2 regions of the Mesorhizobium subarcticum genome follow, and region 2 is predicted to be linked to the other one. Evidence: riboswitches for the same ligand, from Rfam matches in the RefSeq annotation. Region 2 holds a riboswitch; the other holds the start of a gene.
The links. A riboswitch is a leader RNA that binds a small molecule or an ion and turns the genes downstream of it on or off. The one in region 2 is predicted to bind S-adenosylmethionine.
Positions count from the first base shown of each region.

Region 1: it holds a riboswitch for S-adenosylmethionine, as region 2 does, so the genes downstream of both, ACZYHG_RS01970 (O-succinylhomoserine sulfhydrylase) here and metX (homoserine O-acetyltransferase MetX) in region 2, are expected to answer to the same signal.

Region 1 is NZ_CM144237.1:420,763-426,391, reverse strand. It holds gene ACZYHG_RS01985 (Hsp33 family molecular chaperone) at 1-130, shown strand, start outside; gene apaG (Co2+/Mg2+ efflux protein ApaG) at 173-565, opposite strand; gene ACZYHG_RS01975 (ceramide glucosyltransferase) at 786-1,937, shown strand; gene ACZYHG_RS01970 (O-succinylhomoserine sulfhydrylase) at 1,959-3,149, opposite strand; SAM riboswitch at 3,206-3,283, opposite strand; gene ACZYHG_RS01965 (2'-deoxycytidine 5'-triphosphate deaminase) at 3,362-4,456, shown strand; gene ACZYHG_RS01960 (hypothetical protein) at 4,478-4,930, opposite strand; gene araD1 (AraD1 family protein) at 4,955-5,629, opposite strand, start outside.
Region 2 is NZ_CM144237.1:2,222,040-2,227,668, reverse strand. It holds partial or broken gene ACZYHG_RS10895 (sugar kinase) at 1-678, shown strand, start outside; gene ACZYHG_RS10890 (prephenate/arogenate dehydrogenase family protein) at 685-1,620, opposite strand; gene hisC (histidinol-phosphate transaminase) at 1,660-2,769, opposite strand; SAM riboswitch at 2,908-2,985, shown strand; gene metX (homoserine O-acetyltransferase MetX) at 3,059-4,228, shown strand; gene metW (methionine biosynthesis protein MetW) at 4,225-4,839, shown strand; gene ACZYHG_RS10870 (DUF1330 domain-containing protein) at 4,855-5,175, opposite strand; gene ACZYHG_RS10865 (hypothetical protein) at 5,296-5,559, opposite strand; gene ACZYHG_RS10860 (glycosyltransferase family 2 protein) at 5,539-5,629, shown strand, end outside.

The sequences.
Region 1 (5,629 bases), 1.8 Mb from region 2:
CCGCGGTATCCTCGAGGGGTTCTCCGCACAGGAGATCAAGGACTCGACCGAGGATGGCGGCATCCACGTCGCCTGCGAATTCTGCTCGACGCAATACGACTTCGACCCAGCGGAATTCGCGGCGCAGTAAGGGATCCTTCCTTCTCCCCGTATAGTGTCGGGGAGAAGGAGGCTAATTCACTGTCCGCCTTGTCCCCGGTAGATCCAGCGAAAACGCCGGTATGGCGATGTCGAATGTCTCGCCGCGCTTGTTGCGCATCGTATAGCGCCCGACCATGATCCCGGACGGCGTCGAGAGCGGGCAGCCCGATGTATACTGATAACTGTCGCCGGGATTGAGTTCGGGCTGGTCGCCGACGACGCCCGGGCCGCGCACTTCCTCTATCCGGCCGGTACCATCGGTGATGTGCCAATAGCGCGACAGAAGCTGCACGAATTCGTCCGACTGGTTGTCGATCGTTATCTGATAGCCCCAGACATAGCGGTTCTCGGAAGGGTCCGAGCGATCCTCAAGATAGAACGGCCTGACCTGAACTTCGATCTTGCGCGTGACGGCGCGATACATAAGCGGCTCCAAAACAATCCGGTAAGTTTCGGCGCTCCCGGCAAGCAGGTCAACGTGCGCGTCTTGTCGCGGCTGCCCTTGAAGGGCAGGTGCCGGCAAAGAATGTCATTTAAGTGACACATGACAATGGTGGTGTGCACGAACCGGGCGACTCGGCGCTCTGTCGACTGTTGAAAACGCCTGTCATGCGGGCCGTCTTTTCTGGAGTGACCAGATCTCGATGGAACTCACTGTCATAGCCGCCTCGCTTTCGACTGCTCTCATTGTCGTAAATGCTGCCAGCATCACGCTCGCCGCTTCACAGCTGAAACGGCGCGCCACGATCGTGCCGCCGGCGAGCAAATCGCAACCGGTGTCCATCATTGTCCCGTCGCGCGGCGTCGAGCCATTCACGCAGGAGACGCTGGAGCGCGCCTTCTCGCTCGACTGGCCGCGCTACGAGCTGATCTTCTGCGTCGCCCATGCCGACGATCCGGTGGCCAGGCTGATCAGACAAGCCATCACCCATTTCCCGCAGGTTCCGGCCCGGCTGTTGATTGGTGACGACCGCGTCAGCGCCAATCCCAAACTCAACAATTGCGTCAAGGGCTGGGAAGCCGCGCGCCATGACTGGGTCATCCTGGCCGACTCCAACGTGCTGATGCCAAGAGACTACGTCCAGCATCTGATGGCGGCGTGGCGGCCGGATACCGGCCTTGTATGCTCGACACCGATCGGCTCGCGGCCTGACGGCTTCTGGGCCGAGGTCGAATGCGCCTTCCTCAACACGCTGCAAGCCCGCTGGCAGTATGCCGGCGAGGCGCTCGGCCTCGGCTTTGCCCAGGGCAAGAGCATGCTGTGGAACAAGCCGATGCTGGATGCCAATGGCGGCATCCGTGCGCTGGCCGCCGAAATCGCGGAGGACGCCGCGGCGACCAAGCTGGTCAACGGGCTTAGCCTGCGCGTCAATCTCGTCGCCGCGCCCTTCGAGCAGCCGCTCGGCCGGCGCAGGCTTGGCGAGATCTGGTCGCGCCAGGCTCGTTGGGCGCGCCTGCGCCGCGTCACCTTCCCGCTGTTCTTCGCGCCCGAAATCCTGACTGGCGCAGTGGTGCCGCTACTGCTTGCACTGGTTGCGGCGGCAAGCGTCGGCCTCAGCCTGCCGCTGACGGCCATCGCCGTGCTGGCGGCCTTCTATCTTCCGGAATGTGCCTTGGCCTGGTCCAAGGGCTGGTACCTGTCGCCGCGCATGGTCGCGGCGATCATGGCGCGAGACCTGATCCTGCCGGCGATGTGGGCGCGCGGCTGGCTCGGAGGTGCCGTCGACTGGCGCGGCAATGCTATGACCATCGGCACCAAGGCAGCCGAGCTGGAAGAGGCGTCGTCGAGCGCGTAGGTTCCGGCGCCCGAGTCGCCTCTATTTAGCGGCCTTCAGCGCCTGCGCGACATCTTCCAGCAGATCATCGGTATCCTCCAGCCCGACCGACAATCTCAGCGTCCCCGGTCCGATGCCGAGTTCGGCGCGGGCCTCGTCGCTCAAATTCTTGTGCGTGGTCGTTGCCGGATGGGTGATCAGGCTCTTGGCATCGCCGAGATTGTTCGAGATCAGCACGATGTCGAGCGCGTTCTGCAGGGCGAACGCTGCTTGCTTGCCGCCTTTGACATCGAGGCAGATCAGCGTCGAGCCGCCCGACATCTGCTTCTTGACGATGTCGGCCTGTGGGTGGTCGGCGCGGCCGGGATAGATGACGCGGGCGATCTGCGGCTGCTCGGCCAGGAAGTCGGCGATCTTGCCGGCGCTTTCGGTCTGCTGGCGCACGCGCACCGGCAGGGTCTCCAGGCCCTTCAGCAGCGTCCAGGCATTGAACGGCGACAGGCTGGGCCCGGTGTGGCGGAAATAGTCGTGCAAATTCTCGTCGATCCATTTCTTGTCGGACAGGATGACGCCGCCAAGACAACGGCCCTGGCCGTCGATGTGCTTGGTGGCCGAATAGACGACAATGTGGGCGCCGAGCTGCAACGGCTTCTGCTGCAAAGGCGTGGCGAAGACATTGTCGACGACAAGCCGCGCGCCGATCGAATTGGCGAGCGATGCGACGGCTGATATGTCGACCACTTCCAGCGTCGGGTTGGTCGGGCTTTCCAGGAAGAACAGTTTTGTGTTGGGCCTGACCGCCTTTTCCCAGTTGGCGATGTCGGTACCGTCTACCAGCGTCGCCTCGATGCCGTAGCGCGGGGCCAGCGTCTCGACCACCCAGCGGCAGGAGCCGAACAGGGCGCGCGCCGCCACGATATGATCGCCGGCCTTGACACTGCACAGCAGTGCCGCGGTCACCGCTGCCATGCCCGATGCCGTGGCGCGCGCGTCCTCAGCACCTTCCAGCGCGCACATGCGCTTTTCGAACATGTCGACGGTCGGATTGGCGTAGCGCGAATAGATGAAGCCGGGTTCCTCGCCCTTGAAACGGGCTTCGGCGGCCTGGGCAGTTTGATAGACATAGCCCTGCGTCAGATACATAGCCTCGGAGGTTTCGCCGAATTGGGAACGCAGGGTTCCGCCATGCACGAGGGCTGTCTGAGGCTTCCAGTTACGCTTCTTGCTGCTCATCGCTTTTGTTCCAGACACAAAAAAACCGGCCGCGAAAGTCGCAACCGGTCCATACGGCCTTGCGGCCAACGGTCCTTTAGCGACTTGTTTAACGTGGCTGCAAGCCGACCGGCCAAATCACCACGGGATAACGACCCTTTAGACCCGTCCCACGCTTGCGTCAATTGCCGGCTTCATTAAGAGGTTTGTACCAGTTGGAACGGAGCCAGCCTTTGCGGCAGACAGGCATTCTTCCTGATCAGGACATTGCGGCGCTGTTCCAGTCCGGCGCGCTGAAGTCGTCGCGCGCGCTTGATGCCGACCAGATCCAGCCGGCGAGCCTCGATCTGAGGCTCGGCGACAAGGCCTGGCGGGTGCGGGCGTCCTTCCTGCCGGGCCCCAACCACAAGGTTTCGGAAAAGCTCGACCGGCTGAAGCTGCACGAGATCAATCTTGCCGACGGCGCGGTGCTCGAAACCGGCTGCGTCTACATCGTGCCGCTGCTCGAAAGCCTGGCATTGCCGGCGGAGATTTCCGCCTCGGCCAATCCAAAGAGCTCGACCGGGCGGCTCGATATTTTCACCCGCGTCATGACAGACCGTGGCCACGAGTTCGACAAGATCGCCGCCGGCTATACCGGCCCACTCTATCTGGAAGTCAGCCCGCGCACCTTCCCGATTGTCGTGCGAACCGGGTCGCGCCTGTCGCAGATCCGTTTCCGCACCGGCAATGCGCTGCTCTCGGAAGCCGAACTGCACGACTTGCACCGCGCCGAAATGCTGGTTGCCACCGAGCCGCCGAACATTTCCGGCGGCGGCATCGCGCTGTCGATCGATCTCAATGGCGACGGCGACGGGCTGGTAGGCTACCGCGGCAAGCACCATACCGGCCTTGTCGATGTCGACAAGCGTGCCGCGCAGGATGTCGTCGATTTCTGGGAGCCGATCCACAAGAGCGGTGCCGGCGAGCTGGTGCTCGATCCCGACGAGTTCTACATTCTCGTCAGCCAGGAGGCGGTGCATGTGCCGCCGCTCTATGCTGCCGAGATGACGCCCTTCGATCCGCTGGTCGGCGAATTCCGCGTCCACTACGCCGGCTTCTTCGATCCGGGGTTCGGCCATTCGGCGTCAGGCGGCACCGGCAGCCGGGCGGTGCTCGAAGTGCGCAGCCACGAAGTGCCGTTCATCCTCGACCATGGCCAGATCGTCGGCAGGCTGGTTTACGAGCACATGCTGAAGCGGCCGCAGGCGCTCTACGGCACCGATCTCGGCTCCAATTACCAGGCGCAGGGCCTGAAACTCTCCAAGCATTTTAGAGCAGCGCGCTAATCCTCGCTGCCGAGGCTGTAGTCAGCCGCGAAAGAGATATTCCTTCGCGGCGCCGAGGCAGGCGTGGAACTCACCGACAAAGAGCAGCTCGCGCACCGTCAGGCGCTTTTTGCCCCAAAATCCCTTGGCCTGGTTCTCGTCGTCGAGCGACACGCCTGTGCCGTACTTCAACGGGAACAACTGCCTGTCGAGGCATTCAAGGACATAGGCCCGTGCAGACTCGATGCCGCAGGCTTTGGCTTTCCCGTTGAGCTTGTCGGCGCGCAACTCCGATGTCATGCGGTTCGCATTGCGCATCAGAAAGCCGACCTGCGTCTTCGAGTAACCGGTAGCCAGAAGCCGGCTGGTCATTGCCGACCGAGCTTCGCGATAGGATTCCGGACTGCAGCGCGCCGCGCTGTAGGCCGTCGAGGAGAAACAGGCAAAGGCAAGCACCAGGCCGATGAATGCAATACCAAGCCGTATCCGGTTCATTCCTCGTCCCAATTCTGCTCTAACTCAAAGCGCCTTCACCGCCACCTTCACCGGCTTTTCGATCTCGAGCGGGTTGCGCAGCGGCAGGCCGAAATCCCCGGCTTCGATCTCGAACACGTCGCCGGCCTCGGTCTTGATGCCGTCGGCGAAGGAGAGCGTCGCGGTGCCGAACATATGCACATGCACATCGCCCGGCTGGCGGAACGCCGAATATTTGAAGTGATGGTGTTCGAGATTGGCGATGGTGTGCGACATGTTCGCTTCGCCCGACAGGAACGGCTTTTCCCACAGCAGATTGCCGTCGCGCAGGATGCGCGATGAGCCCCTGATGTCAGCCGGCAGGTCGCCGATCAGGATCTCTGGTCCGAACGAAGCATTGCGCAGCTTGGAATGGGCCAGGAAGAGGTAGTTCACGCGCTCGGTCACATGGTCCGAGAATTCGTTCGACAGCGTGAAGCCGACACGGAAGGGGGCGCCGTCGTCGCCGATCACATAGATGCCGGCCACCTCTGGCTCTTCGCCGGCGTCCTTGGCGAAGGCCGGTGACAGGAGTGCGGCACCCGGCGCCACGGCCATCGTGCCGTTGCCCTTGTAGAACCATTCCGGCTGCACGCCGACCTGGCCCTTGGCGGGCTTGCCGCCTTCCAGGCCCATGCGGAACATCTTCATGGAATCGGTGAGTTGCTCCTCGCCATCGGT
Region 2 (5,629 bases):
CGATTGCAGCTATGTGCGCCGCGTCCCTGGTGCCCGCTCGGCGCTGGCCTCGATCGTGGTCGATGCGCATGGCGAGCGCATCATCGTGCCTTTCTACGACAAACGCGCCCAGACCGATCCCGAGGCATTGCCGTTTTCCGACATCACGGTATTCGATGCCGTGCTGGTCGACGTGCGCTGGCCGGGTGCGGCGGCGCTTGCCCTGAACGCAGCGCACGCCATCGGCCGGCCAGCGATTCTCGATGCCGACACCGCGCCGCTGGCAGTCCTGGAACAGCTGTTGCCGCTGGCTTCTCACATTGTCGCCTCAGAGCCGGCGGTCCGCATCATATGCGGCCAGGCGCTGGATCTGGAAACCGCTTGCACTGACCTGGCCTCCCGCACCGACGCATTCGTCGCGGTCACCGGCGGCGCGCAGGCACTTGGTGGTTCGACCGCGCTGCCAGATCATCCCGTCATGTCGCGGCGCCAAAAATCAAGGCGGTCGACACGCTGGCCGCCGGCGACGTCTTTCACGGCGCCTTTGCCGTCGGGCTTGCGGAAGCCATGCCGGTCCAGCAGGCCTTACGCTTTGCAAGTGCGGCCGCCGCGCTGAAATGCCTACGCTTCGGCGGCAGGCTCGGCGCACCGGACCGGATCGAGACACTTGCGATGATGGCTGCAACCTGGCCTGCTTGAACAGGCTTAGCTCTTGGCTGGATGCTCCACCGCCTGACGGCCAAAATCGGGCACGTCGATGTCCTGGCCGGCCTCGATGATCGAGCGGCGCACGGCCCGGGTGCGGGTGAACAGGTCGAAGAGCTTGTCACCGTCGCCCCAGCGGATCGCCCGTTGCAGGAACGCCAGGTCTTCCGAAAACCGCGCCAGCATTTCGAGGATGGCGTCCTTGTTGTGCAGGCAGACGTCGCGCCACATGGTCGGATCGGAGGCGGCAAGGCGGGTGAAATCGCGGAAGCCGGAAGCCGAATATTTGATCACTTCGGACTTGGTCACCGACTGCAGATCGTCAGCGGTGCCGACGATGTTGTAGGCGATGATGTGCGGCAGATGCGAGACGATGGCGAGCGTCATGTCGTGGTGCTGCGGGTCCATCGTGTCGATGTTGGCGCCGCAGCGGCGCCAGAATTCCGACAGCCGCTCCAAAGCGTCCGGATCGGTGTCCGGAAGCGGCGTGAAGATGCACCAGCGATTGTCGAACAGATCGGCAAAACCGGCATCCGGTCCGGATTTTTCGGTACCCGCCAGCGGATGGCCGGGAATGAAATGAACGCCATCAGGCACGTGCGGCTGCATCTGCGCGATGACCGAGGCCTTGGTCGAGCCGACATCTGTGAGGATCGCGCCCTTCTTCAACGCCGGCGCGATCTCGTGCGCCACCGCGCCGGACGAACCGACCGGCACCGAGACGATGACCAGGTCGGCATCGCGAACCGCTTCCTTCGCATCGGTCGTGTAGGAATCGCCAAGCCCAAGTTCCTCCGCCCGCGCCAGCGTCGCGGCACTGCGGGTCGAGATGGCGACATGGCCGGCAAGGCCCTCGCGGCGGATGACGCGCGCAAGCGACGAGCCGATCAGGCCGATGCCGACCAGCGCGATCTTTTCAAACATCGGTGATGTCATGGCGTTCAGCTTTCGGGGTGTTCCAGCTTTTCCGGCGTTCTAGCTTTTCAGGAATGTCGTGAGCGCGGCGACGACGCCGCGATTGGCTTCTTCGGTGCCGACGGTCATGCGCAGCGCGTTGGGAAAGCCGTAACCTGAAACGCGCCGCAAGATATAGCCGCGCGCGGTCAGATAGTCGTCCGCCGCGGCCGCGGAGTGCTTCTTGTCGTCGGGAAAATGGATGAGGAGGAAGTTGCCGACGCTGGGCGTCACCCGCAGCCCGAGCCCGGTCATCTCCGTGCTCAGCCAGGTGAGCCAGGTCTCGTTATGCGCCACGCTGCGCTCGACATGGGCGCGGTCGCGGATCGCCGCGATACCGGCCTCGATCGCCGTCGTATTGACGTTGAAGGGGCCGCGCACACGGTTGATGGCGTCGACGATATGCATTGGGCCATACATCCAGCCGATCCGCGCCCCGCCCAGGCCGATCTTGGAGAAAGTGCGCGTCATCACCACGTTCTCGTTGCCGCCGACCAGCTCGATGCCGGCTTCATAATCGTTGCGGCGGACATATTCGGCGTAGGCGGCGTCGAGCACCAGCAGCACATTGCGGGGCAAGCCGGCATGCAGGCGGCGCACCTCCTGGAACGGTACATAGGTGCCGGTCGGATTGTTGGGATTGGCGAGGAACACGATTTTCGTGCGCGGCGTGACGGCGGCCAGCAACGCATCGATGTCGGCGCGCTCCTCGGTCTCCTTGACCACGACCGGAGTGGCCCCGGCCGACTGGATATAGATCTTGTAGACCATGAAGGCGTGTTCGGTGAATATGGCCTCGTCACCGGGTGCGAGATAGGTCTGTGCCAAAAGGCCGAGGATCTCATCGGAGCCGTTGGAGCAGATGATGTTCTGGGCATTGAGGCCGTGCACCTCGGCGATCGCCTCCCGCAACCGTTTGGCGGTGCCGTCGGGATAGATATCGAGCTTTCCGGCAATCTCCCGCGCGGCTTCGATCGCCTTCGGTGAGGGCCCGAGCGGATTCTCGTTCGACGACAGCTTGTAGACCTTGGCGACACCGGCCGGCGCCGTGCTCTTGCCCGGCACATAGGCGTCGATGTGCATGATGCCCGCGCGCGGGGTGGGACGTGCCTGATCCGATGTCTGGTTCATTTTGTGCAAAATCCGTCGAAAATGCCTCCAGCCGGGAAGCCGCAGCGGAAATACAAGCCATGGCCCGCAATGTCGAGAGGTGGCAGTGGTCCTGGCAGTCGGCATTGACGGCAGGGCGGGCGAGTTCTAGAAGAACACCGACAGTTCCGTGGTGATTTGGCCGGTCGGCTTGCAGCCACGTTAAACAACTTGCTAAAGGGCCGTTTGCATCCTGTAACCGGCTTTGCGACGGCAATGCCGGTTTTTTTGTTGTCCGCGCCCGGCCGGACGACCGATGGAAGAGATGTGAATGGCCGCTCTGCGCGCTGGAAAGACCAACAACGAGGCCGACCAACCGTCGAGCCCGGTGTTGCGCTTTGGCCCAGACAAGCCGCTCAAGCTTGACGCCGGTACGCTGCTGTCGCCGTTCCAGATCGCCTACCAGACCTATGGCACGCTGAACGATGCCCGTTCCAACGCCATCCTCGTCTGTCATGCGCTGACCGGCGACCAGCATGTCGCCAACACCAATCCGGTGACGGGCAAGCCGGGCTGGTGGGAAGTGCTGATCGGTCCCGGCAAGATCATCGACACCAACCGTTTCTTCGTCATCTGCTCCAACGTCATCGGCGGTTGTCTGGGCTCCACCGGCCCAGCCTCCACCAACCCCGCCACCGGCAAGCCCTACGGACTCGACCTGCCCATCATCACCATCCGCGACATGGTGCGTGCCCAGCAGATGCTGATCGACCATTTCGGCATCGAACAGCTGTTCTGCGTGCTCGGCGGCTCGATGGGCGGCATGCAGGTGCTGGAATGGGCGTCCAGCTATCCCGAGCGCGTCTTCTCGGCGCTGCCAATCGCCACCGGCGCGCGCCATTCCTCGCAGAACATCGCCTTCCACGAAGTCGGCCGGCAAGCCGTCATGGCCGACCCGGACTGGCATGGCGGCAAATATTTCGAGCACGGCAAGCGCCCGGAAAAGGGCTTGGCGGTCGCGCGCATGGCCGCCCACATCACCTATCTCTCGGAAGCCGCCTTGCATCGTAAATTCGGCCGCAACCTGCAGGATCGCGACCATCTGACCTTCGGCTTCGACGCCGACTTCCAGATCGAAAGCTATCTGCGCCACCAGGGAATGACCTTCGTCGATCGCTTCGACGCCAACTCCTACCTCTACATGACGCGGTCGATGGATTATTTCGACCTCGCGGCCGACCATGGCGGCAGGCTGGCGGACGCCTTTGCCGGCACCAAGACCCGGTTCTGTCTGGTGTCCTTCACATCAGACTGGCTGTTTCCAACAGAAGAGAGCCGCTCGATCGTGCATGCGCTCAATGCCGCCGGCGCATCGGTATCCTTCGTCGAGATCGAGACCGATCGCGGCCACGACGCCTTCCTGCTCGACGAGCCGGAACTGTTCGCCGCCATCAACGGCTTCATCGGCTCGGCTGCGCGTGCCAGGGGGCTCACATCATGAGCGTCAATGGCAACCAGCGCGTCGACCTCGAGGTCGTGGCAAACCTCATCCCGCCGCAGTCGCGCGTGCTCGACGTCGGTTCGGGCGACGGCTCATTGCTTGAATTGCTGCAGGACACCAAACAGGTCGACGGCCGCGGGCTGGAGCTGTCGCAGCGCGGCGTCAACGAATGCGTGGCGCGCGGCCTCTCGGTCATCCAGGGCGATGCCGACAAGGATCTCGAATTCTACCCAGACAAGGGTTTTGATTTCGTCGTCCTGTCGCAGACCTTGCAGGCCACCCGCAACCCGAAGCTGGTGCTCGACGAACTGCTGCGGATCGGCAACCGCGCGATCGTGTCCTTCCCCAATTTCGGCCATTGGCGGGTGCGCCTGTCGCTGTTCGTCAAGGGCCGCATGCCGGTGACCGCGGACCTGCCTTATTCCTGGTACGACACGCCCAACATCCATTTCTGCACCATTCGCGATTTCGTCAATCTGTGCGAGGAGCTGGGGGCTACGGTGGAAAAGGCAACCGCGCTCGACGCCGCCGGCCAGAAGATCGGCCTGTCGATGCCCTGGTGGTTCTGGAATTTCTTCGGCCAGCAGGCAGTGTTCTTGCTGAAGCGATAGAACGCATCCGCCAACCTATTGCAGAACGTCGGTGGCCTTGTGCGGATGCTCGACGCCGTCAACCATGATGACGTTGGACTCCGAGTTTTCGGTGCGCAGCGAAAGGATCGCCTGATAAGCGGGCGAGCCATACCAGCCGCGCATCTGCTGCCGATCCGGAAACTCGATGATGATCAGATGGCCCGGCCAGTCATTCTCGATCACCTCGACATCGCCGCCATGGACCAGGAAGCGACCTCCAAATGGTTCCAGCGTGGCATCGATCCTGTGCAGATACTCGACGATCTGCGGGCCCATCGTGACTTGGCGCATATGGGCAACGGCGTAGGCGGTCATGGCGTAGCTCCCTTTCAATCGAAGCCGACCAGCCGGCCTCGCAAGGGCAATCTGACGAAACGCCGAACGTAAAGCGATTACGTCCAGGGTAATGAGATGAATGCGCGACGGATCGGCCTGTCAGATCGCCCGCAACGCTTTTCCCGGCAACTCTGTTGCAATTGGAGCGCTGTGACCGGAATTCGTGATTTCGCTGGGATCAGGCACCGGCACGGTGAGTGACACCGGCAGCTGTTTTTTGTATCGTCTCGCCGAATCCTGTGAGGGTGTCGTGGAAGGGGGAAGTCCGATCCATTCGACCGTCCTGAAGATCGAAAGACCTGGCAGGGGGCGCATTTTTGCGCTGGAAACGGCTGCCGCGATATGACCGGGAAGACGGAGCATGCACCCCTCATCACGGTGATCACGCCGACCCACAACCGGCGCGAAACCGTACTGCGCGCCGTGGACAGCG